DNA from 3 places in the Enterobacter sp. RHBSTW-00994 genome. Region 2 is predicted to be linked to each of the others. Evidence: predicted binding sites of a transcription regulator. Region 2 holds the regulator's gene; each other region holds the start of a gene.
What was found. The regulator Fur, encoded in region 2, represses iron uptake genes when iron is present. The targets are predictions, from matches to a motif close to ATAATAATGAGAACNACTATCAA.
Positions count from the first base shown of each region.

Region 1: fhuA (ferrichrome porin FhuA) is a predicted target of Fur. The motif match lies at 3,983-4,005, and genes of this name have one in related genera.
Region 3: exbB (tol-pal system-associated acyl-CoA thioesterase) is a predicted target of Fur. The motif match lies at 8,847-8,869, and genes of this name have one in related genera.

Region 1 covers NZ_CP056199.1:855,525-866,132, forward strand. Annotated here, with positions in the region: gene hrpB (ATP-dependent helicase HrpB) at 1-1,132, shown strand, start outside; gene mrcB (bifunctional glycosyl transferase/transpeptidase) at 1,272-3,794, shown strand; gene fhuA (ferrichrome porin FhuA) at 4,028-6,277, shown strand; gene fhuC (Fe3+-hydroxamate ABC transporter ATP-binding protein FhuC) at 6,326-7,123, shown strand; gene fhuD (Fe(3+)-hydroxamate ABC transporter substrate-binding protein FhuD) at 7,123-8,013, shown strand; gene fhuB (Fe(3+)-hydroxamate ABC transporter permease FhuB) at 8,010-9,992, shown strand; gene hemL (glutamate-1-semialdehyde 2,1-aminomutase) at 10,047-10,608, opposite strand, start outside.
Region 2 covers NZ_CP056199.1:1,321,425-1,332,032, forward strand. Annotated here, with positions in the region: gene nagB (glucosamine-6-phosphate deaminase) at 1-522, opposite strand, end outside; gene nagE (PTS N-acetyl glucosamine transporter subunit IIABC) at 852-2,801, shown strand; gene glnS (glutamine--tRNA ligase) at 2,982-4,649, shown strand; gene chiP (chitoporin) at 5,097-6,494, shown strand; gene chiQ (ChiQ/YbfN family lipoprotein) at 6,541-6,870, shown strand; gene fur (ferric iron uptake transcriptional regulator) at 7,003-7,449, opposite strand; gene fldA (flavodoxin FldA) at 7,742-8,272, opposite strand; gene ybfE (LexA regulated protein) at 8,428-8,715, opposite strand; gene ybfF (esterase) at 8,844-9,617, opposite strand; gene seqA (replication initiation negative regulator SeqA) at 9,801-10,349, shown strand; gene pgm (phosphoglucomutase (alpha-D-glucose-1,6-bisphosphate-dependent)) at 10,374-10,608, shown strand, end outside.
Region 3 covers NZ_CP056199.1:4,071,823-4,082,430, forward strand. Annotated here, with positions in the region: gene HV346_RS19375 (methyl-accepting chemotaxis protein) at 53-1,690, opposite strand; gene yghX (YghX family hydrolase) at 1,804-2,691, opposite strand; gene HV346_RS19385 (aldo/keto reductase) at 2,774-3,814, shown strand; gene HV346_RS19390 (TIGR00645 family protein) at 3,879-4,367, opposite strand; gene HV346_RS19395 (RNA helicase) at 4,449-4,952, opposite strand; gene HV346_RS19400 (hypothetical protein) at 5,055-5,459, shown strand; gene HV346_RS19405 (cytoplasmic protein) at 5,461-5,895, shown strand; gene HV346_RS19410 (methyl-accepting chemotaxis protein) at 5,892-7,343, opposite strand; gene exbD (TonB system transport protein ExbD) at 7,624-8,049, opposite strand; gene exbB (tol-pal system-associated acyl-CoA thioesterase) at 8,054-8,785, opposite strand; gene metC (cystathionine beta-lyase) at 9,037-10,224, shown strand; gene yghB (DedA family general envelope maintenance protein YghB) at 10,368-10,608, shown strand, end outside.

The DNA of each region.
Region 1 (10,608 bases), 470 kb from region 2:
AGCCACAGCGGCAAAACTGGTCGCCATTCTTGAAGAGCCTCCTCGGAGCGGGAACAGCGACCTGATGGCCGCATTTTCGCGCAACCAGCCTAACTGGCAGCAGCGGGCGCAGCAGCTGTTGAAACGGCGTAATAGCCGGGGGGGAATGCCAGACAGCAATAATATCGCGAATCTTCTGGCGCAGGCTTTCCCGGACAGGATTGCACGTCGGCGTGGGTTGGACGGGCGCTACCAACTGGCAAATGGTATGGGTGCGATGCTGGACAGTGATGACGCGTTAACGCGCCACGAATGGCTCATTGCTCCGCTATTATTGCAGGGCAGTCATTCCCCGGATACGCGCATCCTGCAAGCCATTGCCGTTGATATCGAGGGGCTCACGCGCGCTTGCCCGCAATTGCTTGAGCAATCTGATACGGTGGAGTGGGACGATGCGCAAGGGACGCTGAAAGCTTTTCGTCGTAGCCAGATTGGTAAACTGACGTTGAATGTGAAGCCGCTGGCGAAGCCTTCAGAAAACGAGTTGCACCAGGCGATGCTGAACGGCATTCGGGAAAAAGGGCTGAGTGTGCTGGGCTGGACACCGGAAGCGGAACAGTATCGACTTCGCCTGCACTGCGCCTCGCGTTGGTTGCCTGAATATACCTGGCCTGACGTCAGTGATGATGCCTTGCTGGCGACGCTTGAGAGGTGGCTATTGCCGCAAATGAGCGGTGTACATTCGTTACGAGCCCTGAAAGCACTGGATGTGAAGACGGCGTTACAAAATTTACTCGACTGGTCATTGCGTCAACGTCTGGATAGTGAACTGCCAGGGCATTACACTGTGCCGACCGGAAGCCGGATTGCCATTCGTTATCACGAAGATAATCCGCCTGCGCTGGCTGTACGTATGCAGGAGATGTTTGGTGAGGCGACAACGCCGTCTATTGCCGAAGGGCGTATTCCTTTGGTGCTGGAACTGCTGTCTCCTGCTCATCGGCCACTGCAAATTACGCGTGATTTACGTGCGTTCTGGGCAGGAAGCTATCGTGACGTGCAAAAAGAGATGAAGGGGCGTTACCCCAAACACGTCTGGCCGGACGATCCGGCAAATACTGCGCCGACAAGGCGGACGAAGAAATATTCTTAGTGGGTGCGGCCTGATGCCCTCACCCCGGCCTTCTCCCACAGGGAGAGGGGGAAACCAATTTTGAGAGATTTCTTCTTTCACGGTGATGTGGAAGAAAAGAGAATCTGGCCTTTGCGCCTGAATGTTGCGGAGAAAAAGCATGGCGGGGAATGACCGCGAGCCAATAGGACGTAAGGGAAAACCTGCGCGTCCGGCAAAAGAAAAGGTGAGTCGTCGTCGTAGTGATGAGGATTACGACGATGACTATGAAGATGATTATGAGGATGAAGAACCTATGCCACGTAAAGGAAAAGGCAAAGGGCGTAAGCCTCGCGGTAAACGCGGCTGGTTCTGGCTGCTGCTGAAGCTGTTTATTGTTTTTGTTGTTTTGATGGCTATTTACGGCGTCTATCTGGATCAAAAGATCCGTAGCCGTATCGACGGAAAAGTCTGGCAATTACCGGCGGCGGTTTATGGCCGTATGGTGAACCTTGAGCCGGATATGTCCATCACAAAGAACGAAATGGTGAAACTGCTGGAGGCCACTCAGTATCGTCAGGTGTCGAAGATGACGCGTCCTGGTGAGTTTACTGTTCAGGCGAAAAGCATTGAGATGATCCGTCGTCCATTTGATTTCCCGGACAGCAAAGAGGGGCAGGTGCGTGCGCGTCTGACCTTCGATGGCGATCATCTTGAAACCATCGAGAACATGGACAACAACCGTCAGTTCGGGTTCTTCCGTCTCGATCCGCGTCTGATCACCATGCTCTCTTCTGCCAATGGCGAGCAGCGTCTGTTTGTGGCGCGTAACGGTTTCCCGGATCTGCTGGTGGATACCCTGCTGGCAACGGAAGACCGTCATTTCTATGAGCATGACGGTATCAGTCTTTACTCCATTGGCCGTGCGGTGCTGGCAAACCTGACCGCCGGGCGTACGGTGCAGGGGGCGAGTACGCTGACGCAGCAGTTGGTGAAAAACCTGTTCCTCTCCAGCGAGCGCTCATACTGGCGTAAAGCGAACGAAGCCTACATGGCCGTGCTGATGGATGCGCGTTACAGCAAAGATCGTATTCTTGAGCTGTATATGAACGAGGTGTACCTCGGTCAGAGCGGTGATAACGAGATCCGCGGTTTCCCGCTGGCGAGCCTTTATTACTTTGGACGTCCGGTGGAAGAGTTGAGCCTTGACCAGCAGGCACTGCTGGTTGGTATGGTGAAAGGGGCCTCAATCTATAACCCGTGGCGTAACCCGAAACTGGCGCTGGAACGTCGTAACCTGGTTCTGCGTCTGCTGCAACAGCAGCAGGTCATCGACCAGGAGCTTTACGACATGCTGAGCGCGCGTCCGCTGGGTGTGCAACCGCGCGGTGGGGTGATCTCTCCACAGCCTGCATTTATGCAAATGGTCCGCCAGGAGCTGCAGAGTAAGCTGGGCGATAAGGTGAAAGATCTCTCTGGCGTGAAGATCTTTACCACCTTCGATTCTGTTGCCCAGGATGCAGCTGAAAAAGCGGCGGTCGACGGAATTCCGGCACTGAAGAAACAGCGTAAGCTGAGCGACCTTGAAACCGCTATGGTTGTGGTTGACCGTAATACGGGGGAAGTGCGCGCCATGGTGGGCGGTGCGGAGCCACAGTTTGCGGGCTACAACCGGGCCATGCAGGCACGTCGCTCTATCGGTTCTCTGGCGAAGCCAGCAACCTATCTCACGGCGCTGAGCCAGCCAAATCAGTATCGCCTGAATACCTGGATTGCCGATGCGCCGCTCGCGCTGCGTCAGCCTAACGGTCAGGTATGGTCGCCACAGAACGATGATAAGCAGTTCAGTGGACAGGTTATGTTGGTGGATGCGCTGACTCGCTCCATGAACGTACCAACGGTAAATCTGGGGATGGCGCTTGGCCTGCCTGCGATTACCGATACCTGGCAGAAACTGGGTGTGCCGAAAGATCAACTGAACCCGGTTCCTGCCATGATCCTCGGCGCATTGAACCTGACGCCAATTGAAGTCGCTCAGGCGTTCCAGACCATCGCGAGCGGTGGTAATCGCGCGCAATTGTCGGCATTACGTTCGGTAATTGCTGAAGATGGTTCCGTGTTGTACCAGAGCTTCCCGCAGGCGGAGCGTGCTGTTCCGGCTCAGGCCGCCTACATGACACTGTGGACCATGCAGCAGGTTGTTCAGCGTGGTACGGGGCGTCAATTGGGAGCGAAGTACCCAGGATTGCATCTGGCAGGTAAAACCGGGACCACCAATAACAACGTGGATACCTGGTTTGCCGGTATCGATGGTCGTGAAGTGGTGATTACCTGGGTGGGACGCGATAATAACCAGCCGACCAAACTCTATGGTGCAAGTGGGGCAATGTCGATTTACCAGCGTTATCTGGCAAATCAGTCCCCGGTTCCGCTGAATCTGGTCGCACCTGAAGATGTCGTAGATATGGGCGTGGATGAGGCGGGTAACTTTGTTTGCGGCGGTGGTGTGCGTTCGCTGCCGGTCTGGACGACCAACCCAGACTCGCTGTGCCAGCAAAGTCAGCCTCAGCAGCCGACAGGCAATCCGTTTGATTCATCTTCTCAACAACAGCCGCAGCAGCAACAGCAGCCGCAGCAACAAAATGAGAAGAAAGACAGCGACGGTGTTGCAGGCTGGATCAAAGATATGTTCGGCGGAAACTAATCTGCCTCTGACCCCCTTCTGCGGAAGGGGGTTCTCTTCACCAGTAACACACATATCCCTAACCAAAATACCATCACTTCTTAACCCTACGTTTTCTCTTGTTTAATTCTTAAACCCTCAATTCTCGTAGGGGCGTATATCACTTGCTATGCCTTTTATGTTTCGCATAATATGCTGCGGTCATAATAATAATTCTCGTTTTCGTTATCATTCACTTTCATCAGAGATACATCATGGCGCTTTCCAATACTGCCCAGCCAATGAATACGTCGCTGCGTAAAATCGCAGTTGTCGTAGCCACAGCGGTGGTCAGCATGTCTGCTTATGCACAGGCTGCTGAAACCCCTAAAAAAGAAGAAACCATCACTGTTACCGCCGCTCCTGCCGCACAGGAAAGTGCCTGGGGTCCTGCTGCAACGATCGCCGCAAGACAATCCGCGACCGGGACCAAAACGGACACCCCAATTCAAAAGGTTCCACAGTCTATTTCTGTCGTGACAGCCGAAGAGATGGCGCTGCATCAGCCACGCTCGGTTAAAGAAGCCCTCAGCTATACGCCGGGTGTTGCAGTAGGCACTCGTGGTGCTTCCAATACCTATGATTATCTGGTTATTCGTGGCTTCGCGGCCGATGGTCAGAGCCAGAACAACTACCTCGACGGTATGAAGATGCAGGGCAACTTCTATAACGACGCGGTGATTGATCCTTATATGCTGGAGCGTGCTGAAATCATGCGCGGTCCGGTTTCCGTTCTTTACGGAAAAAGTAGCCCTGGTGGCCTGCTGAACATGGTGAGTAAGCGCCCAACAACCGAGCCGCTGAAAGAGATCCAGTTCAAAGTCGGTACTGATAGCCTGTTCCAGACTGGTTTTGACTTCAGCGATGCGATCGACGATGACGGCGTTTATTCATACCGCCTGACGGGTGTTGCGCGTTCTAACAACGCACAGCAAGAGGGCAAAGGGGAGCAGCGTTATGCCATCGCGCCCTCTTTCTCCTGGCGTCCAGATGATAAAACCACCTTCACTTTCCTCTCCTATTTCCAGAACGAGCCTGAAACGGGTTATTACGGCTGGCTGCCAAAAGAGGGAACGGTTAATCCACTGCCAAACGGCGATCGTTTGTCGACGGATTTCAACGAAGGTGCGAAGAACAACACCTACACCCGTAACCAGAAAATGGTGGGGTACAGCTTCGACCACGAATTCAACGATACCTTTACCGTGCGTCAGAACCTGCGCTTTGCCGAGAACAAAACTTCGCAAAACAGCGTTTACGGTTATGGCGTATGTTCCGATCCTGCCAACGTTTACAGCCAGCAATGCGCGGCGTTAGCACCTGCGGATAAAGGTCACTATCTGGCACGTAAATACGTTGTCGATAATGAAAAACTGCAAAACTTTACCGTTGATACTCAGTTGCAGAGCAAATTTGCGACCGGTCAGGTGGATCACGTCTTGCTGACCGGCGTCGACTTTATGCGTATGCGTAATGACATCAACTCCTGGTTTGGTTATGACGACTCGGTCCCGCTGCTGGATCTCTACAATCCAGTAAACAGCAATTTTGATTTCGGCTCTAAAGATCCGGACAATTCCGGTGCGTACCAAATCCTAAACCGCCAGAAACAGACCGGCCTGTATGTTCAGGATCAAGCGCAGTGGGATAAAGTGCTGGTGACTCTGGGCGGCCGTTATGACTGGGCCGATCAGGACTCTTATAACCGTGTAACGAACACCACGTCTAAACGTGATGATAAACAGTTCACCTGGCGTGGCGGTGTTAACTACCTGTTCGACAACGGTGTCACGCCTTATTTCAGCTACAGCGAATCGTTTGAACCGGCTTCACAGACAGGCGCGAGTGGCAACATCTTTGCACCATCTAAAGGCAAGCAGTACGAAGCGGGCGTGAAATACGTGCCGAACGATCGTCCGATCGTGATTACTGGTGCGGTGTACCAGCTGACCAAAACCAATAATCTGATGGCTGACCCGGCAGGCTCATTCTTCTCTGTTGAAGGCGGTGAAATCCGTGCCCGTGGCGTAGAGCTGGAAGCGAAAGCGGCACTTTCTGCGAGCGTCAACGTAGTGGGTTCCTATACCTATACTGATGCAGAATACACCACCGACACCAACTACAAAGGCAATACACCTGCGCAGGTTCCAAAACACATGGCATCCGTGTGGGGGGATTACACGATGTTTGATGGTGCGCTGTCTGGCCTGACGCTGGGAACTGGCGTTCGTTATACCGGTTCCAGTAAAGGTGACCCGGCGAACTCTTTCACTGTGGGCAGCTACACCCTGGTGGATGCGTTGATCAGATACGATCTGGCGCGTGTCGGTATGGCGGGCTCAAACGTGGCGCTTCATGTGAACAACCTGTTCGATCGTGAATATGTTGCGAGCTGCTTCAACACCTACGGTTGCTTCTGGGGTGCTGAACGTCAGGTTGTCGCGACCGCGACCTTCCGCTTCTAATCTCTCTTCGGGCACGGTTCGCCGTGCCCTTTTATTAAGTTGGCCACCATGCAGGATAATAAAACGCAAACCGATACCACCTTTGCACTCCACAACACCTCCTTTCGCGTACCCGGGCGCACCTTGCTGCACCCGCTCTCTTTGACGTTCCCTGCAGGTAAAGTCACTGGCCTGATTGGTCACAATGGTTCCGGTAAATCGACCTTGCTGAAGATGCTTGGACGCCATCAATTGCCCTCCGAAGGTGATATTTTGCTGGATGGGCAGCCGCTGGAGAGCTGGAACAGCAAAGCATTTGCCCGCAAGGTGGCGTATCTGCCCCAGCAACTGCCGCAAGCAGAAGGAATGACGGTGCGTGAGCTGGTGGCGATTGGACGTTATCCGTGGCACGGTGCGCTTGGCCGCTTCGGTGTGGCTGACAGAGAGAAAGTAGAAGAGGCCATTGCATTAGTGGGATTAAAACCGCTGGCGCATCGTCTGGTGGACAGTTTATCGGGTGGTGAGCGTCAGCGAGCGTGGATTGCCATGCTGGTTGCGCAGGATAGCCGTTGTCTGCTGCTTGATGAGCCTACCTCTGCGCTGGATATTGCTCATCAGGTTGATGTTCTGGCGCTGGTGCATCGCTTAAGCCAGCAGCGTGGTCTGACGGTGATTGCCGTCCTGCATGATATCAATATGGCGGCGCGCTATTGTGATTATCTGGTTGCGCTTCGGGGAGGGGAGATGATCGCTCAGGGAACGCCATCTGAGCTGATGCGTGGCGAAACGCTGGAACATATTTACGGCATTCCTATGGGTATCCTGCCTCACCCGGCAGGGGCTGCACCGGTGAGCTTCGTGTATTGATGCTGGATTCAACTTTAATCAGCCGCCGCCGCTTGTTGACGGCGATGGCGCTTTCACCCCTGCTGTTGAAAATGGGGGCTGCACAAGCAGCGACAATCGATCCGCACCGCATTGTGGCGCTGGAATGGCTACCGGTAGAATTAATGCTGGCTCTGGGCATCACGCCTTACGGTGTTGCTGATATTCCTAACTACAACCTGTGGGTCAATGAACCGAAACTGCCTGATTCGGTTATTGATATTGGTCTGCGCACTGAGCCTAATCTTGAGTTGCTCACCCAGATGAAACCCTCTTTTTTGTTCTGGTCGGCAGGCTATGGTCCTTCTGAAGCGACGATGGCACGCATTGCGCCTGGCCGGGGCTTTACCTTCAGCGACGGTAAAAAACCGCTGACAATGGCAAAAAACTCCATCAATGAGATGGCGCAGTTTCTGAATCGTGAAGCCGAGGCGAAAAAACATCTCGCCGAATTCGACGCTCTGATTGATTCTCTGAAGCCGCGATTTACCCATCGTGGCGATCGTCCGTTACTGATGGTGACCTTGCTGGATGCCCGTCATATGCTGGTGTTCGGCAAAAACTGTCTGTTCCAGGAAGTGCTTGATAGCCTGGGTATTCGTAATGCCTGGGATGGAGAGATGACCTTCTGGGGCAGCACTACGGTGGGGATCGACCGTCTGTCGTCGTTTCGCGATGTGGACGTACTCTGCTTCGATCACGGCAATGAGCGTGAGATGCAAACCCTGATGGCAACGCCACTCTGGCAGGCGATGCCGTTTGTACGTGAACAACGATTCCAGCGTGCGCCAGCGGTGTGGTTCTATGGCGCAACGCTGTCAGCAATGCATTTTGCCCGCGTGCTGGATAATGCGCTGGGAGGCAAGGCATGAGTTCACGTATCGCGCGCTTCCCCGCATTGTTGCTGGTCCTTCTCTCTCTGACGGCACTCGCCTTAACCTGGATGAACCTGTCGACGGCACTGCCTCGCGATCAGTGGAGTTCGGCATTTGCCGCGCCAGATATCGACAACATTCAACAAATGCTGTTCCACTATAGCCTGCTGCCGCGTCTGACAATTTCATTGCTGGTCGGGGCTGGTCTGGGGCTGGTGGGCGTATTGTTCCAGCAGGTCTTACGTAATCCTCTGGCTGAACCCACCACGTTAGGGGTGGCGACCGGGGCTCAGCTCGGGATCACCATCACCACGCTGTGGGCGTTTCCGGGGGTATTAACCTCGCAGTTTGCCGCGCTGGCGGGGGCGTGTGTGGTGGGGGCGTTGGTCTTCGGTGTAGCCTGGGGAAAACGCCTCTCTCCCGTTACGTTGATCCTCGCCGGTCTTGTGGTGAGCCTATACTGTGGAGCCATCAACCAGCTGCTGGTGCTGTTCCATCATGATCAGTTGCAAAGCATGTTCCTGTGGAGTACCGGAACGCTGACGCAAACTGACTGGAGCAGCGTACAACGCCTGTGGCCGCAACTGCTGGGCGGCGCTTTGCTGACGCTTCTGCTGTTACGTCCCCTGACGTTGATGGGCCTGGATGATGGTGTGGCGCGCAACCTGGGGCTGGCGCTTTCGCTGGCCCGTCTGGCGGCTTTGTCGCTGGCCATTGTGCTGAGCGCATTGCTGGTGAATGCGGTAGGGATCATCGGCTTTATCGGGCTGTTTGCTCCACTGCTGGCGAAAATGCTCGGCGCGCGCCGTTTACTGGCTCGGCTGATGCTGGCGCCCTTGATTGGGGCGCTCATCCTTTGGCTCTCGGATCAAGTCATTCTCTGGCTGGCGCGTGTCTGGATGGAAGTCTCTACGGGGTCGGTGACGGCGCTTATTGGCGCACCGCTCCTGCTGTGGTTACTGCCACGCCTTCGCAGCATGAGTGCGCCGGCGATGGATGCGGGCGATAAAGTGTATGCCGAGCGCCAGTCGGTGCTGTGGTATAGCCTGGCTGGTCTGGCGATATTAGCACTTGCTGTATTGATGGCGCTTTCGCTTGGGCGTGATGCGCAGGGCTGGCACTGGGCAACCGGGACATTGCTTGACGAGCTGTTGCAATGGCGCTGGCCGCGTATCTTCTCTGCATTGATCGCGGGCATGATGCTGGCTGCTGCAGGTTGCATTATCCAGAGACTGACCGGCAACCCAATGGCCAGCCCGGAAGTTCTGGGTATCAGTTCCGGCGCAGCGTTTGGCGTGGTGTTGATGCTGTTCCTCGTGCCGGGTAATGCGTTTGGCTGGCTTATGCCCGCCGGGAGCATTGGCGCGGCGGTCACGCTGCTGATCATCCTGATTGCATCCGGAAGAGGCGGTTTTTCACCGCATCGTATGTTGCTTGCCGGGATGGCGCTCAGCACTGCATTTACCATGCTGCTGATGATGCTACAGGCGAGCGGTGATCCACGTATGGCGCAGATCCTGACCTGGATCTCCGGTTCGACTTATGGCGCGACCGGTAGTCAGGTTGTTCATACCGGAATTGTGATGGTGGTGTTGCTGGCAATTGTGCCGTTATGTCGTCGCTGGATGACGATCCTGCCACTGGGTGGCGAAACGGCGCGTGCTGTCGGGATTGCACTTACGCCCACCCGCATTGGCCTGCTGCTACTTGCTGCCTGCCTGACTGCGGCGGCGACGATGACTATCGGTCCATTGAGTTTTGTAGGGCTGATGGCCCCGCATATTGCCAGAATGCTTGGCTTCCGCCGGACCATGCCGCATATCGTGATTTCTGCTCTGACAGGTGGTGTGATGCTGGTCTTCGCTGACTGGTGCGGGCGAATGGTGCTCTTTCCGTATCAGATCCCGGCAGGGCTGTTGTCGACCTTTATCGGTGCGCCGTACTTTATTTATCTGCTGAGAAAGCAGAGTCGATAGTGAACATGCAGGCCGGGTAAGCGCGTAAGCGCTACCCGGCAATTCACACATGACTTAGAGCTTAGCAAACGCCTTACGTGCTGCGTCGATGGTGTTATTGATATCTTCTTCGCTATGCGCCACGGACATAAAGCCCGCCTCAAACGCGGATGGTGCCAGGTAAACCCCTTCTTCCAGCATCAGGTGGAAGAAATGCCTGAAGCGCTCTACGTCGCATTTCACCACGTCCTGATAGCAGGTAACCGTTTTGGCGTCGGTGAAGAAAATCCCGAACATCCCGCCTACGTGGTTCACTACCAGCGGAATACCTGCCTCTTCTGCGGCTTCCAGCAGGCCGTTTGCCAGTTGGGTTGTCAGGGCTGTCAGCGTTTCGTGAATACCCGGTTGCGCGACTTCGGTCAGGCAGGCAAACCCGGCAGCCATCGCGATAGGGTTACCGGACAGCGTACCCGCCTGGTAAACCGGACCCGTTGGAGCCAGTGCTTCCATCACGTCCTTACGACCACCAAATGCACCGACCGGCATACCGCCGCCGATGATTTTACCCAGACAGGTCAGGTCCGGCTCTACGCCGTAGTAAGACTGTGCCCCCGCCAGAGCCACACGGAAACCGGTC
Region 2 (10,608 bases):
AAAGAAACGTGAGTTTGCCACGCGGGTGTCATGGGTCAGCGTTTTAATGCGGGTACGAGACGCCAGAGAAGATGCGGGTTCGTTAAAGGCGATATGACCATCGTTACCAACGCCGCCCATGAACAAATTGATTTTACCGTAAGAACGGATTTTTTCTTCATACTGACGACATTCTGCGTCAATATCAGGCGCATTTCCATTCAGCAGGTTAATATTTTCAGCAGGGATATCAACGTGATCAAAGAAATTACGGTGCATAAAGCTGTGATAGCTTTCCGGATGGTCCTTTGGTAAGCCAACATATTCGTCCATGTTGAAGGTGACGACATGTTTGAAGCTAACCTGGCCCGCTTTGTGCATTTCAACCAGGGCCTTATAGGCTGTCAGCGGTGTACCACCTGTTGGCAGACCAAGAACGAAAGGACGGTCGGCAGTGGGTTTGAACGCATTAATGCGGTTAACGATATGACGAGCAGCCCATTTACCGACTTGTTCAGCTGTAGCCAGGGGAATCAGTCTCATTGTTCACCTCTAGAGTTAACGTAATAAAAGTGTGCAGATAACATGCCTGGACCTGAACTAAGCGTAACCTGGATCACGTCGGGCAGCATGAATCCGTCTTGATTTTTTGAATGATAAAATAAGTTTTCATTGTTAGCCAGAGAAAGGGAGGGTTATTAACGATATTTGGTGACAAAAATCACAAAAAGTATGCATTTAATTTGCGATACGAATTAATTTTTCACACACTCAGAAGGCCAGTGAATCATCAACTGTATGTATAAGTTAATGACACAATAAAAACACAGATTAAGCACGAGCCTTTCATGGGGTCTCGTAGGGGGAATAGGATGAATATTTTAGGTTTTTTCCAGCGCCTCGGTAGAGCTTTGCAGCTCCCTATCGCCGTGCTACCGGTTGCTGCGTTGCTGCTGCGATTCGGGCAACCTGATCTTCTTAACGTACCGTTTATTGCTCAGGCAGGCGGTGCGATTTTTGACAACCTGGCGCTGATTTTCGCCATCGGTGTGGCATCAAGCTGGTCAAAAGACAGTGCGGGTGCAGCAGCCCTGGCTGGGGCAGTCGGTTACTTCATCCTAACGAAAGCGATGGTAACGATTAACCCGGAAATTAACATGGGCGTACTGGCAGGTATTATTACTGGTCTGGTCGGTGGTGCAGTCTATAACCGCTGGGCGAACATTAAGCTGCCAGACTTCCTGAGCTTCTTTGGGGGCAAACGTTTCGTGCCGATCGCGACAGGCTTCTTCTGTCTGGTACTGGCCGCCATATTTGGCTACGTTTGGCCGCCAGTGCAGCACGCTATCCATGCGGGCGGCGAGTGGATCGTTTCTGCCGGCGCAATGGGTGCAGGTATTTTCGGCTTTATCAACCGTCTGCTGATCCCAACCGGCCTGCATCAAGTGCTGAATACCATCGCTTGGTTCCAGATTGGTGAGTTCACTAACGCTGCTGGCGCAGTATTCCACGGTGATATCAACCGTTTCTATGCAGGTGACGGCACTGCGGGCATGTTCATGTCTGGTTTCTTCCCAATCATGATGTTTGGTCTGCCGGGTGCTGCGCTGGCAATGTACCTGGCTGCGCCGAAAGCGCGTCGCCCAATGGTTGGCGGTATGCTGCTGTCCGTTGCGGTAACGGCCTTCCTGACCGGTGTGACAGAGCCGCTGGAATTCCTGTTCATGTTCCTGGCTCCGCTGCTGTATCTGATGCACGCGGTGCTGACCGGTATCAGCCTGTTTGTTGCCACCCTTCTGGGTATCCATGCTGGTTTCTCCTTCTCAGCAGGCGCGATTGACTATGTGTTGATGTACAACCTGCCAGCGGCAAGTAAGAACGTCTGGATGCTGGTAGTGATGGGCCTGGTCTTCTTTGTTGTCTACTTCCTTCTGTTCAGCGCGGTTATTCGTATGTTTAATCTGAAAACGCCGGGCCGTGAAGAGACGAATGAGGATGTCGTTACTGGTGAAGCAAATAGCAATACCGAAGAAGGCTTGGCCCAGTTGGCAACCAGCTATATTGCCGCAGTCGGCGGTACTGATAACCTGAAAGCTATTGATGCCTGTATTACCCGTCTGCGTTTGACCGTGGGCGACTCTGCGCGTGTCAGCGATGCTATGTGCAAACGTCTGGGTGCATCGGGCGTGGTAAAACTGAACAAACAAACCATCCAGGTGATTGTGGGGGCAAAAGCTGAATCTATCGGCGACGAAATGAAAAAAGTGGTTGCCCGTGGACCGGTAGCCGCGTCCTCGACTGACAGTGCGCCAGTGGCTGAAACTCCAGCAGCAAAACCTCAGGCTGTACCAAACGCAACTACCATTGCTGCACTGGTTTCCCCAGTGACCGGTGAAGTGGTTGCCATTGAGCAGGTTCCTGACGAAGCCTTCGCCAGCAAAGCTGTCGGTGACGGTGTGGCGGTGAAACCAACGGAAAAAACCGTGGTATCTCCGGCAGCCGGTACGATTGTGAAGATCTTCAACACCAACCACGCGTTCTGCCTTGAAACCGAAAAAGGCGCGGAAATCGTCGTCCACATGGGCATCGATACCGTCGCGCTGAACGGTAAAGGCTTTACCCGTCTGGTAGAAGAGGGGGCTGAAGTGGTTGCAGGCCAGCCGATTCTGGAAATGGATCTGGACTTCCTGAACGCGAATGCGCGCTCCATGATAAGCCCGGTTGTTTGTAGCAACATCGACGACTTCAGCGGCCTGGTTCTGCAGGCAAAAGGTCAGGTTGTTGCGGGTCAAACACCACTGTATGAGATTAAAGGCAAGTAATCGCTCCTGAGTAGAGTGCGTGCCTTAAGCGGCGGGGGAGATCCTCCGCCGCTTTTTTTTGCAGCAAATGCCCCCAATATTCACCTCAACGCCGTTTTTTGCATAACTAAAGGTTGTCACTACGTCCGGCTTATAAGATCATATGCCGTTATACGTTGTTTACGCTTTGAGGAATCTACGATGAGTGAGGCTGAAGCCCGCCCGAGTAACTTTATTCGTCAGATCATCGATGAAGATCTGGCCAGTGGTAAGCACACCACAATCCATACCCGTTTTCCGCCGGAACCGAATGGTTACCTGCATATTGGCCATGCGAAATCTATCTGTCTGAACTTTGGCATTGCGCAAGACTACAAGGGTCAGTGCAATCTGCGTTTCGATGACACGAACCCTGTAAAAGAAGACATCGAATACGTTGAGTCAATTAAGAACGACGTGCAATGGCTCGGTTTCAACTGGTCTGGCGATATTTGCTACTCCTCAGATTATTTTGATCAACTCTTTGCCTACGCAGTTGAGCTGATTAACAAAGGTTTGGCTTATGTTGATGAGCTGTCTGCTGACGAAATCCGTGAATACCGCGGCTCGTTGACTGCGCCGGGAAAAAACAGCCCATTCCGCGATCGCAGCGTTGAAGAGAATCTCGCGCTGTTCGAAAAAATGCGTGCGGGTGGCTTCGAAGAAGGCAAGGCTTGTCTGCGTGCCAAAATCGATATGGCGTCTCCGTTCATCGTGATGCGCGATCCGGTGTTGTACCGTATCAAGTTTGCAGAGCATCACCAGACCGGCAATAAGTGGTGCATCTACCCGATGTATGACTTTACCCACTGCATTAGCGATGCGCTGGAAGGCATCACGCATTCGCTGTGTACGCTGGAATTCCAGGACAACCGTCGTCTGTACGACTGGGTGCTGGATAACATCACTATTCCGGTGCATCCGCGCCAGTACGAGTTCTCTCGTCTGAATCTGGAATACACCGTGATGTCCAAGCGTAAGCTGAATCTGCTGGTGACTGACAAACATGTTGAAGGCTGGGACGACCCACGCATGCCGACCATCTCCGGTCTGCGCCGTCGTGGTTACACGTCTGCATCCATTCGCGAGTTCATCAAACGTATCGGTGTGACCAAGCAAGATAACACCATCGAAATGGCGTCTCTGGAATCTTGTATTCGTGAAGATTTAAACGAAAATGCACCGCGCGCGATGGCCGTTATTGACCCCGTTAAGCTGGTTATCGAAAATTATCCTCAGGGCGAAAGTGAACTCGTCACGATGCCTAACCATCCGAGCAAACCAGAGATGGGCAGCCGTGAAGTGCCGTTTAGCGGTGAGATCTGGATCGATCGTGCTGACTTCCGTGAAGAAGCCAACAAACAGTACAAGCGCCTGGTGATGGGTAAAGAAGTTCGTCTGCGTAATGCGTATGTGATAAAAGCTGAACGTGTTGAAAAAGACGCGGAAGGCAATATCACCACGATTTTCTGTACTTATGATGCGGATACTCTGAGCAAAGATCCTGCGGATGGTCGCAAAGTGAAAGGCGTGATCCACTGGGTTAGCGCTGCCCACGCGCTGCCGATTGAAATTCGTCTCTACGATCGTCTGTTCAGCGTACCAAATCCAGGTGCAGCGGACGATTTCCTGGCGACTATTAACCCCGACTCTCTGGTCATCAGGCAGGGTTATGCAGAACCGTCTCTGAAACAGGCTGAAACCGGTAAAGCGTTCCAGTTTGAACGTGAGGGATATTTCTGTCTGGACAGCCGTCACAGTACGGCGGAAAAGCCCGTGTTTAACCGCACTGTGGGTTTGCGTGATACCTGGGCCAAAGCAGGCGAATAATAACGCTTCGTAGGTCAATGAGAAACAACGCCGCTAACTGCGGCGTTTTTTTTATTTTATGATCATACCGTTAATGAAAGGTATGTCATGGCGATGTCAAAATATCAGGTCAATGAGCTGCTACTTATTTTTCTCGAAAAAAGTTCGAAGTATTTGTCCACCAATGGACTGAGATAAATCGTCGACAAAAATAGTTCTTCCTTGCTTAAACTAACTGATTTTCCGCGTAAAACCTCGAATTGGCGGAAGTGTTACAAATCACTACCAATTATGTGCACTTCGTCATAATCCTGACTTTTGCCTACTAAAAAGCATTGATAATTCGTGTCGCGAAAAATAACCTAAAGGCGGTAGTTAATTCGAGGGTATTTCTAACTACCCCAGACCATCAGGTCTTTTATATTTTTCGCCGTTTAGGCGTTTTAATTCGTCAAAGAGGATTTATCTATGCGTACGTTCAGTGGCAAACGTAGTGCGCTGGCGCTGGCTATTGCCGGTGTCACAGCAATGTCTGGTTGGGTTGTCTCCCCAGAAGTTCATGCAGCAGGATTTGTCGATGATTCCACGTTAACAGGCGGTGTCTATTACTGGCAGCGTGAGCGTGATCGTAAAGATGTTACCGAAGACAAATATAAAACCAACCTTTCTCACTCCACCTGGAACGCCAACCTGGATTTCCAGTCTGGTTATGCAGCCGATATGTTCGGTCTTGATATTGCAGCATTTACCGCAATTGAAATGGCAGAAAATGGCGATAGCGGCCACCCGAACGAAATTGCCTTCTCTTCCAGTAATAAAGCGTACAAAGAAGACTGGTCTGGCGATAAAAGCGGGGTCAGCCTGTATAAAGCGGCTGCAAAATTCAAATACGGTCCTGTATGGGCGCGAGCAGGTTATATTCAGCCAACCGGACAAACCCTGTTAGCACCGCACTGGAGCTTTATGCCAGGTACTTATCAGGGCGCAGAAGCCGGAGCTAATTTTGACTACGGTGATGCGGGCGCGTTGAGCTTCTCCTATATGTGGACCAACGAGTACAAAGCGCCGTGGCATATTGAGATGGACAAGTTCTATCAGAACGACAGAAAAACCAAAGTAGAATATCTCCACTCACTCGGTGCGAAGTACGATTTCAAAAACGATCTGGTTCTTGAAGCCGCATTTGGTCAGGCTGAAGGGTATATCGATCAGTATTTTGCGAAAGCCAGCTACAAATTCGACATCATTGGTGGTCCTCTGAGCACCAGCTACCAGTTCTATGGTACGCGTGACAAAGCCAGCAATGGAACGGTTAACGATATTTATGCTGGCACAGCATGGTTGCAGGCGCTGACGTTTGGCTACAAAGTCGGTCAGGTTGATTTACGTCTGGAAGGGACCTGGGTGAAAGCTGAAGGCCAGCAAGGCTACTTCCTGCAACGTATGACACCAACCTATGCCTCTTCAAACGGTCGTCTGGATATTTGGTGGGATAACCGTTCTGACTTTAACGCCGATGGCGAAAAAGCCGTCTTCTTCGGCGCGATGTATGACCTGAAGAACTGGAACCTCCCGGGTTGGGCAGTGGGTGCATCTTATGCTTACGCCTGGGATGCGAAGCCTGCCGATATGGCCACCCCGGATGCTTACTACGACCCTAACTACCGTCTGAAAGAGTCCTCTTACAGCCTGGATGCGATTTACACACTGCAGGATGGCCGCGCAAAAGGCACGATGTTCAAGCTTCACTTCACTCAGTATGACAACCATTCCGATATCCCGAGCTATGCGGGCGGTTACGGCAACATCTTCCAGGATGAGCGAGACGTGAAATTTATGGTTATCGCGCCGTTCACTATTTTCTGATGAACCCTCCGGCGGGCTGAGTCCCGCCGGAAAGGAGACTGAAATGATGAAAAAAATCGTGCTTATTGCCGTCATGGCTGCCGGGCTTACAGCCTGTGCGCAACCTCAGGCCCCGAAAGAAGATTCTCGCCTGAAAGAGGCTTACAGCGCCTGCATTAATACGGCTGAAGGCTCGCCGGAAAAAATTGAAGCTTGCCAAAGTGGGCTGACTGTGCTGAAGAAAGAGAAAGCACATGAGCAATTCGCGACGCAGGAAAATGTCAGAGTGATGGATTACCAGGCCTGTATTCAGGCGCGTAAAACCGGTAACGATCAGGAAGTGGCAAAACGTTGCGACAAAATCTGGCAGGAAATTCGTAGCAATAACACCAAATAGTAAGCTGTTTGCCACGCCCGGAGACGCTCGTTTACTGTCAATACAGTAAGCAATGCATCTCCGGGCTTTTTTATTGATATTTCAGGCAAAAAAAAGCCAACCGTAAGGTTGGCTCAGAGTACGAAAGCGAGCTTATTTCGCGTCGTGCGCGTGATCGTCTTCACGACAATCGCCTTCTGCACAGTGACCATACAGGTACAGGCTGTGGTTAGTCAGGCGGATGCCATGACGTGCTGCGATTTCACGCTGACGCGCTTCGATGGAATCATCGCTAAACTCAATCACTTTGCCGCAATCGAGGCAAATCAAGTGATCGTGATGATGCTGTTGCGTCAGTTCGAACACGGATTTACCGCCTTCGAAGTTGTGACGGGTGACAATTCCGGCATCATCAAACTGGTTCAGAACACGGTATACGGTCGCCAGCCCAATCTCTTCGCCCATGTCGATCAGACGTTTGTAAAGATCTTCCGCACTGACGTGATGGTTATCCGGTCCTTGCAACACTTCCAGGATTTTCAAACGAGGAAGCGTAACTTTCAGGCCAGCCTTCTTTAATGCGGTATTGTTGTCAGTCATGCGGAATCTGTCCTGTTGCTAAACGATTCACTTCTAAAGAAGAAGTGACAGAAAATGCACTTGGGATAATGCGTCTCATTATAGAACTGCCATGCCTAAATGAAAACTGCAAGTCTCAAGCAAAGTATGCTTATAAAAACGTGGTATCGCCAACAAACTTGTTAGAAAGCGACCCCTTTACCAGACAGTTATTGTACAGGTATGAGCGCAAAAGTTAAAAGTTTGTAGCAATTAATTTAATTGGTACGACCTGATACTGCGACGCAACACAAATGCTGCGCCGCATCAATCATTAAGCGTTAAGGATGTCGTCCAGATTCAGCTCTTCGCGGATCTGTTTCACCCATTTTTCAACACGCTCAGCGGTCAGCTCCGGTTGGCGATCTTCATCAATGGCCAGACCGACAAAGTGATCGTCATCAGCCAGACCTTTAGAGGCCTCAAAGTGGTAACCCGCTGTTGGCCAGTGGCCTACAATCGCCGCGCCGCGTGGTTCAATGATATCGCGAATTGTTCCCAGTGCGTCACAGAAGTACTCTGCGTAATCTTCCTGATCGCCACAGCCGAACAGGGCAACCAGTTTACCGTTGAAGTCAACTTCTTCCAGCGTTGGGAAGAAATCGTCCCAGTCACACTGTGCTTCACCGTAGTACCAGGTTGGAATGCCGAGCAACAGGATGTCATAGCCTTCGAGATCTTCTTTGCTGCTCTTGGCAATGTCATGCACATCGGCAACATCTTTACCGAGCTGTTTTTGAATATTTTTTGCGATATTTTCGGTATTGCCGGTGTCACTGCCGAAAAAAATGCCGATGATTGCCATGAGTAAAATAACCTCTTGAAACTTAATGGTATGGTGGCGCGATTTGTCCACGGATAGGGGCAATAATAGCAGAACTGACAACCCTGCGGGAACTGCTATCGCGCAGGACTGCACTCTGTGCTACATGAAAAGGGTGAGAAAGGGAATTATCCGACTTACACCTTGCTGTGTGATTTTTCGAGTTGCGCGATCAACATCTCTTCAATCAGCTCACTACGGCTGATATTGCGTGCATCAGCAAGTTCGTTAAGTGCATCGACGGCATCAGCATTGAGCTTTAGCTCGACACGCTTAAGCCCACGATTTTTATCGCGTTTAAGCTGATTGCGTTTATTAATACGCAGCTGTTCGTCGCGTGAAAGCGGATTGGTCTTGGGTCGTCCCGGGCGACGCTCATTCGCGAACAGATCTATTGTCGTGCGGTCCGTTTGTTCTTTGGCCATGATTTTGAGACTTCGGGGGAAACACGCCGCCCTGCTAATGCCCAGGCGATAAGCGCGCAATCATACATCACGGAAAACGGCACGCCAACGACTGGAAGCCTGTAGCCTTCCGGTCGCTGTCTTTTTAATCAATTTTCAATGTCAGCGAGATAACGGCGGATAGCGCGAAGTACAGCTTCTGGTTTTTCTGCGTGCACCCAATGCCCAGCTCCGGCAATCACGTGGGCTCGTGTCTGAGGGAACTGCGCCAGAATCGCATCGCGGTACGCTTCAGTAACATACGGTGAATTGCCGCCACGGATAAAGAGAGCAGGGTGTGACCAGGCAGGCACGGGTTCCCAGCCGACAATATGACGGTACTGATCCCACAGCACCGGAACGTTGAAACGCCACTGACCTTCGACGAAAGATTTCAGCAAAAATTGCACAACCCCCTCTTCATCAAGGTGCTCGCGCATAATGGCTGCCGCCTGTTGGCGGGTAGATACACCGGCGTCTGTCACGGCATTAATTGCCGCAAAAATTTCATCATGGCGACGAACGTCGTAATCTACCGGGGCAACATCAATAACAATCAGCCCATTGATACGCTCAGGTGCGAGCGCGGTCAGCGCCATAACGGCTTTGCCGCCCATTGAATGCCCAATCAGCGTGACTTTTTCGAGGTTATTAACGTCAAGTGTCTCCAGCAGATCCTGTGCCATTGCCGTGTAGTTCATGTCCGGCGATCGACCGGAAAGGCCATGGTTTCGCATATCGACCTGCAAAATGTCGTGATCGGTAACCAGATCGCGCGCCAGTACACCCAGATTATCAAGGCTGCCAAACAGGCCGTGAACCAGTACGATGGGGGAATTATTGTTCGGCGATTGTGCAGATTGCGCTCGGGTATTCAATTTCATGGCAAAGTTCTTTTTTTACGTATGTCAGGTTAGGGTATTATGTTGACCATTCTGCCGCCCGGCTGCAAGGATCCAGTTTATTCTGACTTTTGCCGCCAACCTGGCTTGACGCTATCCGCTGTTGGGATTTGACTTTATAATCCCAACGACTTGTATTCAGATAAGATATCGCACTGGATTAAGATGAAAACAATCGAAGTTGATGATGAGCTCTATCAGTATATCGCCAGCCAAACGCGGCATATCGGGGAGAGCGCGTCCGACATTTTACGGCGCATGCTGAAATTTTCCGCCGCCTCACAGCCTGTCACTCCTGTTACTAAAGATGTTGTGCTTCAGCCGAGTGTAGCTGCGCAAGTTAAACCGGCACAAACGCCGGTCAAAGATAAAGTGCGTGCGATGCGCGAACTGCTGCTTTCTGATGAATACGCAGAGCAGAAAAAGGCGGTTAACCGCTTTATGTTGGTGCTGTCTACACTCTATTCACTGGATAACAAAGCGTTTGCTGAAGCGACCGAGTCGCTGCACGGTCGTACGCGCGTGTATTTTGCGGGTGACGAGCAGACGTTGCTACAAAACGGCAATCAAACCAAACCTAAACATGTCCCTGGTACGCCATACTGGGTGATTACCAATACCAACACGGGCCGCAAGTGCAGCATGGTTGAACACATCATGCAGTCCATGCAGTTCCCGGCGGAATTGATCGAAAAGGTTTGCGGTACAATCTAACCCTTGCATAAGAAGGACCCGGCAATGGCAAATCACAACCGTGCAGGCCAACCTGCACAACAAAGCGATTTGATTAACGTCGCCCAACTGACCGCGCAGTACTACGTACTGAAACCGGTTGTGGGTAACGCAGAACACGCAGTGAAGTTTGGTACGTCTGGCCACCGCGGTAGCGCGGGTCGCCATAGCTTTAACGAACCGCATATTCTGGCCATTGCCCAGGCCATCGCGGAAGAACGCGCGAAAAATGGCGTGACGG
Region 3 (10,608 bases), 2.1 Mb from region 2:
GGTGGCTAGTGCTATTTAAGGCCGCACAAGGCGGCCTTTAGAGGAGGGAAATTTAGAAGGAGACCCAGTCGTCCGGCGCACCTGCCGTTTTGACACGGGCTGGCGTCTTGAGGGGCGTTGCGGCTACCACACTTTGAGGCTCTTGTGCAGAAAGACGGAATTTTTGCACTGAACGCTGCAACTCCTCCGTCTGACGTTCCAGGGCTGACGCCGCGGCAGAAACCTGCTCCACCAGCGAGGCGTTTTGCTGGGTGACGCCGTCCATCTGGCTAATCGCCACACCGACCTGCGAAATGCCTTTGCTCTGCTCTTCGGATGCCGACGCAATCTGCTTCATGATGGTCGTCACTTCGGTGACAGCCCGCAGAATCGCTTCCATGGTCGTGCCCGTGTCACTCACCAGCTTAGCGCCCTCTTCCACCCGGTTAACAGAATCAGCAATCAGCCCTTCGATCTCTTTTGCCGCATTCGCACTGCGGCTCGCCAGATTCCGGACTTCACCGGCCACCACGGCGAAACCGCGACCCTGTTCACCGGCTCGTGCCGCTTCTACTGCAGCGTTGAGTGCCAGGATGTTGGTCTGGAAAGCAATGCTGTTAATGACGGTGGTGATTTCCGCAATTTTCTTCGAGCTGCCGGAGATACCGCTCATAGTGGTGACAACGTCGTCCACCAGTGAGCCACCACGACTGGCGGTTGTTGAAGCGACATCTGCCAACTGGCTTGCCTGACGGGCGCTTTCAGCATTCAGTTTCACCGTTGCCGTCAGTTGCTCCATGCTGGCGGCGGTCTCTTCCAGCGCTGCGGCCTGCTCTTCGGTTCGCGAAGAGAGATCGTTGTTACCGCTCGAAATCTCCGTCGCACCGCGCCAGATATTTTCGCTACCGGAACGGATCGTGCTAACGGCTTCGCGCAGGCTATCCTGCATCGCACTTAACAGCGGTACGAGCTGTCCCACGCAGTTGCGACCAAAAGGTACAATCGGCTGGCTGAGATCGCCCTGCGCAATATTGCGGAAGTGTTCACGAATACGGTCAAGCGGTTTTACCAGCATTGCGACCAGATAACGGTCGGTGAACAGCAGGATCAGCAGACCAACAATGGTGGCTGTGATAATGACCGTCCGGGTCATGCTGGTCAGGCTGTCAACCACCACGCGGGTGCTGTCGAGCGTATTCCCTGCTGCGGTATTGAAGCTTTCAGCAGCAGCGCCAAACGCACGGCTCAGTGGAGGCGTCACGTTATTAGCTTGCTGGCGATATCCCTCAAGTGAGCCTTGTTGCGCTTGCTGCATCTGAGGTGTAATTCCCTGTTCGAGCAACGCCTGCCAGCTACTAATCACCTGTGCGGACACCTGCTCATCCATAGGACCTGGAGAGATGGACTTCATCTGTTCCAGTTTCTTACTCATGTTATCCAGCGCCTGCTGGGCCGAAGCCAAATCCGGCGTGCCGCCTGCCGCTTTGGCCTCCATCGCGCGACTCAGACGCGTAACAAAACGAAAATACTGATCGTTACCCTGGCTCAATATCGTCATCTGTTGAACCAGTTGTCTGTCAACCTCGTTACCGTCTGTAACCCTGGAAAGTGACCAGGTGCTGTAGAGTCCTACACCTGCCCACATCAAACAAAAGAGACCCAAAATCGTCAACATGACGAACCGAATCGTAAAATTACGAAGCATTTGCATAGTGTGTTCCTTGCCGTTAGGGAGACACGTCCAGAGACGAGTCTTACCCTCGTTATCGGCAGGCGCTGTGGAAAATATAACCTTTTGTGATTCTTTTTGATTACGGAAAACGATCAACTCAGGTATTTTTCAAACCAGCTTAACGTTCGCTGCCAGGCCAGGCCTGCTGCGGCCTCATCGTATCTTGGCGTAGAATCGTTGTGAAATCCGTGGTTTACACCAGGATAGATATACGCCTCGTAAACCTTATTGTTCAATTTAAGAGCTGCTTCATAGGTAGCCCAGCCATCGTTAATATTTTTATCGAGCTCAGCGTAGTGCAGCAATATGGGAGCCTTAATTCTGGGTACGTCTGCCGCCGGAGGTTGTCTGCCATAAAAGGGAACGGCACACGCCAGTTCCGGGTACGCCACCGCTGAAGCGTTAGCCACACCACCGCCATAGCAAAAACCGGTGATCCCGACCTTACCGGTCGCATTCGGATGCGTTTGCATAAACGTAATCGCCGCGAAAAAATCATTCATCAGCTTTGTCGGGTCAACCTTCTGCTGTAACGCTTTCCCCTCCTCATCGTTTCCCGGATAACCCCCAACCGAGCTTAAACCGTCTGGCGCAAGCGCGATGTAACCGGCTTTGGCCACTCGACGCGCCACATCTTCGATATAGGGATTCAGCCCACGGTTTTCGTGTACCACAACCACGGCAGGAACTTTACCTGTGGCTTTGGCTGGTTTCACCAGATAACCCCGGACTTCGCCATGACCCTCGGGTGATGGGTAATGTATGTACTCCGGCAAAATATCCGGATCGGTGAATTTCACCTGCTCCGCCAGGGCATAGTCAGGCTTAAGCATATTGAACAGCGCCAGTGCCGTGACCCCGCCGACTGCATACCGCGCCGCCAGGTTGAGAAATTCACGTTTGGTGATTTTGCCGTGGGCGTAATAATCATAGTAATCAAGCAATTCTTGCGGAAAATCTTTGGCGGTCAGGCGTGTCATCGCTTATCTCCATGAATTGTGTTTTGATAAGCATAGAATGAAAACGCTGTTTCGAAAATTCATCGACAAGAAAGGAGACATCATGTCCTGGAACCCCTACTCCGGCCGCTATGAGAACATGCAGTACCGATACTGTGGAAAAAGTGGTTTGCGCTTGCCCGCTCTGTCACTGGGCTTGTGGCACAGTTTTGGTCATGTTCAGGCACTCGACTCCCAGCGCATATTGCTGCGCAAAGCCTTCGATCTGGGCATGACCCATTTCGATCTCGCCAATAACTATGGCCCACCAGCGGGCAGTGCCGAGGAGAATTTTGGCCGTCTGCTGCGTGAAGATTTCGCCGCCTACCGCGATGAACTGGTGATTTCGACCAAAGCAGGTTACGACATGTGGCCGGGGCCCTATGGGTCTGGCGGATCACGCAAATATCTGCTTGCCAGCCTCGACCAGAGCCTGAAACGTCTGGGTGTGGAATATGTCGACATCTTCTATTCCCATCGCGTGGATGAGAATACGCCGATGGAAGAGACTGCCTCTGCGCTGGCGCAAGCGGTACAAAGCGGCAAAGCATTGTACGTGGGGATCTCGTCCTACTCGACAGAACGCACTCAGAAAATGGCTGACCTGTTGCGTGAGTGGAAAATCCCGCTGCTTATTCATCAGCCATCCTACAACTTGCTGAACCGTTGGGTGGATAAGAGTGGGTTACTGGATACGCTGGAGGCCAACGGCACTGGCTGTATCGCCTTTACGCCGCTGGCGCAGGGGTTGCTGACAGGGAAATACCTGAACGGTATTCCTGATGGTTCCCGGATGCAGCGCGAAGGCAAAAAGGTACGTGGTCTGACAGAGAAAATGCTGACTGAAGCCAACCTGAACAGCCTGCACTTACTCAATGAGATGGCACATGCGCGCGACCAGACAATGGCGCAAATGGCACTTAGCTGGTTGCTGAAAGATGAGCGGGTCACGTCAGTGCTGATTGGCGCGAGCCGTCCTGAACAACTGGAAGAGAACGTTCAGGCATTGAATAACCTGCGTTTCACCGATGATGAGCTGATGAGAATTGACCAGCATGTCGCGGATGGAGAATTGAATTTGTGGCAGGCGTCGTCGGATAAATAGGTGATATTCCCCTCACCCGCCCTCTCCTCACTGGGGAGAGGTTAGGTTGAGGGGCGAGGGCAAATTACTTCTTACTGATCTTATCCAGATACCCCATCACAAACGCCGACAGTACAAACGTCAGGTGGATAATCACGTACCACATCAGTTTGTTATCCGGGATATTCTTCGCATCCATAAACACGCGTAACAGATGAATGGAAGAAATTGCCACGATGGATGCCGCAACTTTGTTCTTCAGCGACGTGGCATCCATTTTACCCAGCCAGCTCAGCTTCTCTTTGTGCTCGGCGATATCCAACTGGGAAACAAAGTTCTCATAACCGGAGAACATCACCATCACCAGTAACCCACCAACCAGCGTCATATCCACCAGCGACAGCAGCACCAAAATCAGATCCGATTCGGCAACAGAGAAAATGTTGGGCAAGACGTGAAAAATTTCCTGGAAAAACTTAATGGTCAGCGCGACCAGAGCCAGTGAGAGGCCAAAATAAACGGGTGCCAAGATCCAACGAGAGGCATACATTGCGTTTTCGAAAAAGCGTTCCATAGAGTCCTGTCAGCAAACGAAACCAGCGCCCAGTATATCTCAACGGCGATAACAGTTTGCAACAACTAACCAACAAAACACCTACACGTCATCAGGGTTAATTTCTGGGCGCGCGTACTCTGGCCACACCAGCACAACCAGTTCCGGATACGCCTCCAGACTAAACTCGCGAAAACATTGACGTAAGTTTAATACGTCTAAATCAGAATACGACACCTTCTCACCGTTAAGGCAGCGCTTTTTGATATTGTCATAATATTTATAGACTGCTGAATTCAGGTCGCTGCAACGACGCTGAGCTTCAAACAACCCCGGCGTGTCATTAATTTCTGACATCTTCATCCGCTTAATAGTGGCGTGAAGGAAGTCGATATATTCGTGATTCACCCTCCAGTACCATACGGGCGTCACCGAGTTCATCAAAACGGAAAAATGATCTTCCCCTTCCTCTTTAGTCATAGGTTCTGGTTGTAGAGGTTCACTGGCGTCTTTCGACACTTTCGTTTTATTGAACTCATGCATCAATAAAAGAACACCAGCGGTCAGTAATAGTAATGTGACGACCGTAAAAAAAATGCTGTTCATGGGTAGGCTCCATTTTTTTTGATTTTAAAATTGCCTCATGTTATTGTCAACGAATCTCACGCCTTTACCAACCCCACCCTGTTGAAATTAAAGGAAATTAAAATGCTGCCCGACAATCTCGTCCCGGCTAAGTACCACATTGCGCCTGTGGCACAGCAGTCGGCGGAAGCAGAAAAAGAGGCTAATTTCACTCAGGGGAAAAGAAAACTCTCCGATTTTGAGTCCGACATATTAATTGGTGTTTCCCGAACGGGGAAATCCCGTAATATGTTGCTGGAAGAACATGATCGTCATATAAAAGACCGTTTATTCCGTGTTGTAAAAATTGAAGCCTTTGTTCACCTTCTTGAGGATCTGCAGGCTGAAGGTGAAATAGATGCCCAGACACTAAGTCAAATAATGGCTGAAAAAACTAAAGAAATAAATGAAGCGGGTAATGAAATTTGGCTTAATCTTATTACTCGTGAAAAAAATAACCCTATATTTTATAACCTAGGGGAAGATTAACGTGAAGGAAGTTGAAGATAACAACGTTTATTTAACTTTAGATGACAAAAAAAGTGACGAGTTTATCTTAAAGCAAAATCTCGACGCGTTGAAAAACGCTAAAAATGTCGAGATGACCCGTATTACGCAAGACCTGGTATCGATACCAGCCACACTGGTACGCCTGAAATGGCAGAATCGCCGTGAAATTTATGCTTTACAGGTGAAAGAAGAGATTTATGGCGCAGTGATTAATGCCATTATGGAACAACGTCCTGATCTAAAAGAAAAGCTGCTGGGACGCCTGGAAACAAATTATCAATACCTGCTGGCCAGAGAAACCGCGACCCTGCGACTGACCCGTAAATTATCAGAGGGCGAGTATCACACCTCTAATGTCACCTTCGTCGCACTGGATGAAGAGGTCAGTGAATCCAAAACCAACCCACAAGGCTAATTAAATCGAAACACGGCTATTGCCTCTTTCAACTGCCCTGTCTGCTGCTGTTGCTCTTCAGCAACCTGCAATGTTTGCGCGACATGCCGCACATTCTCCTGCACACTGGCGTCAATACTGGCGATACTGCCATTCATCTGCGTAATACTTGCCCGCTGCTGTTCACTCATTAACGAAAGCTCTTCCAGCAATGAACGCAACCCTTCGACATTCTCAATAATGGATTTCATCGTCAGACCGGCCTGTTCAACCTGCTCCACACCGTGCTGAGTAGTGTGCTCTGAAGTGGTGAGGAGATGACGAATCTCTTTTGCCGCCCCTTCGCTACGCTGTGCCAGCATGCGAACCTCAGATGCAACCACGGCAAACCCTTTGCCATGCTCTCCGGCACGCGCCGCCTCGACAGAGGCATTCAGAGACAGAATATTAGTCTGAAACGTAATTCCATCGATCAGCTCCAGAATGTCGTAAATACGTCGTGACTCCTCGTGGATCTGCTCCATGGCACGAATCGCCTGACGAACATTCTCACCGCCCTGATCTGCAACCTCACTCACGCTTAATGCCATTTCTCTGACCTGAGCCGCCTTGTCGCTGGTCTGCGTGGCAACCATATTGAGATGCTCCATCGCACTGGCTGCCGTCGCCAGCGACGTCGCCTGGTGATCGGTTCGCTCTGAGAGAGCCCGATTGCGCTGGCGCAACGACCTGGATGCTTCCAGTAACTGACCGATGTTTGTGCTGACCTGCTCCAGGGTATTGCGCATCGTGCCTAACGTCAGGCTGAAAGTCCGGGCAAATGAAGAATGCGTGGGGGGCATATCGGCGGCGAGTGTCAGAAAACCAGGTTCCCGATTAATAATGCCCGCAAGCTTTGCAACTTCACTGGCGGAGCGTGCATCTTGCGCCATACGAACCGCAAGCAAGATCAGAATCGCCGTTTGCACCACCACAAATAACCCGTGAAAAACCACCATATGAAACCCGGCGTGCATAAAGACCACCACACCAAACAGGCCATACTCTTGCAGGTAATTAAACACCAGATGATGAACGGCAATCGCAGCCGCCCCCATCAGTAACGGACGCCAGTCGCGCCAGGCCAGGAGGGCCGAGAGCAACACAAACACCGAAAAATGGTACTCGCTGTCGCCATTACCCAACTGAATGATCAGTGCAGACCAGGCCATCAGTATCACGGCAAAACTCAGACGTAACAGCAATGTACCTGGAAATAGCAGGGCTAGCGCCAGCGAAAGAACAAGTAAGAGAGTGCCCATACTTAAGGCCAGTGACACACCGTCATTCATGTAACCGATCCCCAGTGAAACACCCCACATGCCCCCTATCAGTACCAACATTAACCGGTCAGCACGCTGTCGTATTGCAGCCAGAGAGATGAGTTCGTGTTGAGGTGCATGCGGGTGCAGCCATGTCATCATCGCCATAGAGTTTCTCATGCTGTGCAGGTGAAATACGCCCTTCAGAAGAAGGAATATTATTATTATCTGGCTTAAGCGTAGTGGGTATATTCCGCGATGCCATTCCTGCAGAAGATATATTCTTTCGGGATGAAATTAATTTAATATCAGCTTAACTATCAATGGATTATTTATTTTTTCTACCGTAGGGAAATAACCGTAATGAGAGGGGGCTTAATGCGGGTAATAGAGTGGAAACGGTGACGGATGACAAACAAAAAAGCTGGCTTTCGCCAGCTTTTCTTCGTTATTTTGCGGTCGCTTTCTCTTCGCCAACCAGACCAATCTTCAGGTAGCCCGCCTGATGCAGCGTGTCCATTACCCTCATCATGGTTTCATAATCGACAGTTTTATCCGCCCGGAAGAAGACGGTTGTGTCTTTCTTACCGCCCGTCAGCGTGTCCAGAGCCGGAATAACCGATTCATCTGTTACCGGATCGTTCCCCAGGAACATGGACTTATCGGCTTTCACTGACAAGTAGATTGGTTTTTCCGGACGCGGCTGCGGCTGACTGGATGACGCAGGCAGATTGACCTTCACGTCAACTGTCGCCAGAGGCGCGGCGACCATGAAGATAATCAGCAGAACCAGCATGACATCGATAAACGGCGTCACGTTGATTTCATGCATTTCACCGTTATCGTCCAGATTTTCATTAAGACGCATTGCCATAGAATCAGCCTACACGCAGTTTGGACGCAGAATGCACGGGTTTAACAGAACTGGCATTCAGATCCAGATCACGGCTTTGCAGCAGCAGAACCTGCGCAGCAACGTCACCGAGAGTGGCTTTATAGCTACCGATCATACGCGCGAAGATGTTGTAGATAACTACCGCAGGAATTGCTGCAACCAGGCCAATCGCCGTTGCCAGCAACGCTTCAGCGATACCTGGCGCAACCACCGCGAGGTTGGTGGTTTGAGTCTGAGCAATACCGATAAAGCTGTTCATAATGCCCCAGACCGTACCAAACAAGCCGACAAACGGAGAGATCGCCCCGATAGTCGCCAGATAACCGTTACCGCGTCCCATATGACGGCCTACAGCCGCAACACGACGCTCCAGACGGAAACCGGTACGCTCTTTAATACCTTCGTTATCTTCACTGCCTGCAGAGAGCTCCAGCTCGTTCTGCGCTTCGTTCACTAAAAGGGTTGTAAGGCTTTTCGCGTGGAAGGATGACGTGAAGTCAGACGCCTGATCCAGAGAGCGGGCTTCTGCCAGTTGCTGCTGCTCGCGCTTAAGGCGACGCTTCTGAGAAATAAGCTCTACGCTCTTGCTGAAGAAAATAGCCCAGGTGATCACGGACGCCAGAATCAGGCCGATCATCACAATCTTAACCACGATGTCAGCATGCTGATACATGCCCCAGACGGAGAGATCCGTCTGCATCAAATTATTACCCACTCTGTATCTCCAGGACGCAAATCACAAAATCTGAGCGTAATAATATCAAAACGACGTCGAATTGATAGTAGTTCTCATTAGTATTTACATACTGCCGTAAATTCCGCTCACTTTCCTTGCGCTTACGCAGTAAAAATTTCTTATGCGTATTTTTCATAATATTTTCTGCTTATTCGATAAGCATCCAAGTGCACATTTTTACAATCGTGGTAGTCTGGACGTCCAGACGTATAAAAACAGGGTTGGCAAACATGACAAAAAAGCATCTTGATACCACGCTTGTGCAGGCTGGGCGCAGTAAAAAATATACGCAGGGCTCGGTTAATAGCGTGATCCAGCGCGCCTCTTCGCTGGTGTTTGATACCGTTGAAGACAAAAAAATCGCCACGCGTAACCGCGCCAAAGGCGGTCTGTTTTACGGCCGTCGCGGCACGCTGACCCATTTTTCGCTGCAAGAAGCGATGTGTGAACTGGAAGGCGGTGTGGGCTGCGCGCTGTTCCCCTGCGGTGCAGCGGCCGTTGCCAATACCATTCTGGCTTTTGTGGAACAGGGTGATCACATTCTGATGACCAACACGGCCTATGAACCAAGCCAGGATTTCTGCACCAAAATCCTCAGCAAGCTCGGCGTCACCACCGGCTGGTTTGATCCGCTGATCGGCGAAGGTATCGCAGACCTTATTCAGCCAAACACGCGCATTGTGTTCCTGGAATCGCCTGGCTCTATCACCATGGAAGTTCACGACGTCCCCGCGATCGTGAAAGCTGTGCGCAGCAAAGCGCCAGAAGCCATTATCATGATCGACAACACCTGGGCGGCAGGCGTGCTGTTTAAGGCGCTGGAATTTGATATCGATATCTCCATTCAGGCGGCAACAAAGTACCTGATTGGCCACTCCGATGGCATGATTGGCACTGCGGTTTCCAACGCTCGCTGCTGGGATCAACTGCGTGAGAATGCCTATCTGATGGGACAAATGGTCGATGCCGATACGGCCTATATGACCAGCCGCGGTATCCGTACGCTCGGCGTGCGCCTGCGCCAGCATCATGAAAGCAGTCTGAGCGTTGCTGAGTGGTTAGCCGAGCACCCTCAGGTTGAACGCGTCAATCACCCTGCGCTGCCAGGCAGCAAAGGCCATGAGTTCTGGCAACGCGACTTTACAGGCAGTAGCGGGTTGTTCTCGTTTGTTCTGAAAAAACGCCTCAGCAATGAAGAACTCGCAAGCTATCTGGATAACTTTACGCTCTTCAGCATGGCTTACTCCTGGGGCGGTTTCGAATCACTGATTTTACCTAATCAGCCAGAGCAAATTGCGGCGCTCCGTCCAGGCGGCGAAGTGGACTTCACAGGAACCCTGATCCGTCTGCATATTGGTTTAGAAAATGTTGACGATCTGATTGCGGATTTAGCGGCAGGATTTGAACGTATCGTGTAGAGTGCAGGCTGAAAATGTACTCCCTGGATTCATTTGTGAACACCGCATGCAGAAAAGTCTGCACGAGATGCGCCCGCGATCAAACCAGACGGGCGAAATTGGGAGTACAATAGCTGCATATCTGCTGTTCCACAGGAAAGTCCATGGCTGTTATTCAAGATATTATCACAGCGCTCTGGCAACACGATTTTGCCGCGCTGGCAGACCCACATGTCGTGGGGATTGTCTATTTCGTGATGTTCGCAACCCTGTTTCTGGAAAATGGACTACTGCCAGCCTCATTTTTACCCGGCGACAGCCTGCTTTTGCTCGCGGGAGCGCTCATCGGGAAAGGGGTAATGGACTTCACTCCAACGATGCTGATCCTCACGTCTGCCGCCAGCC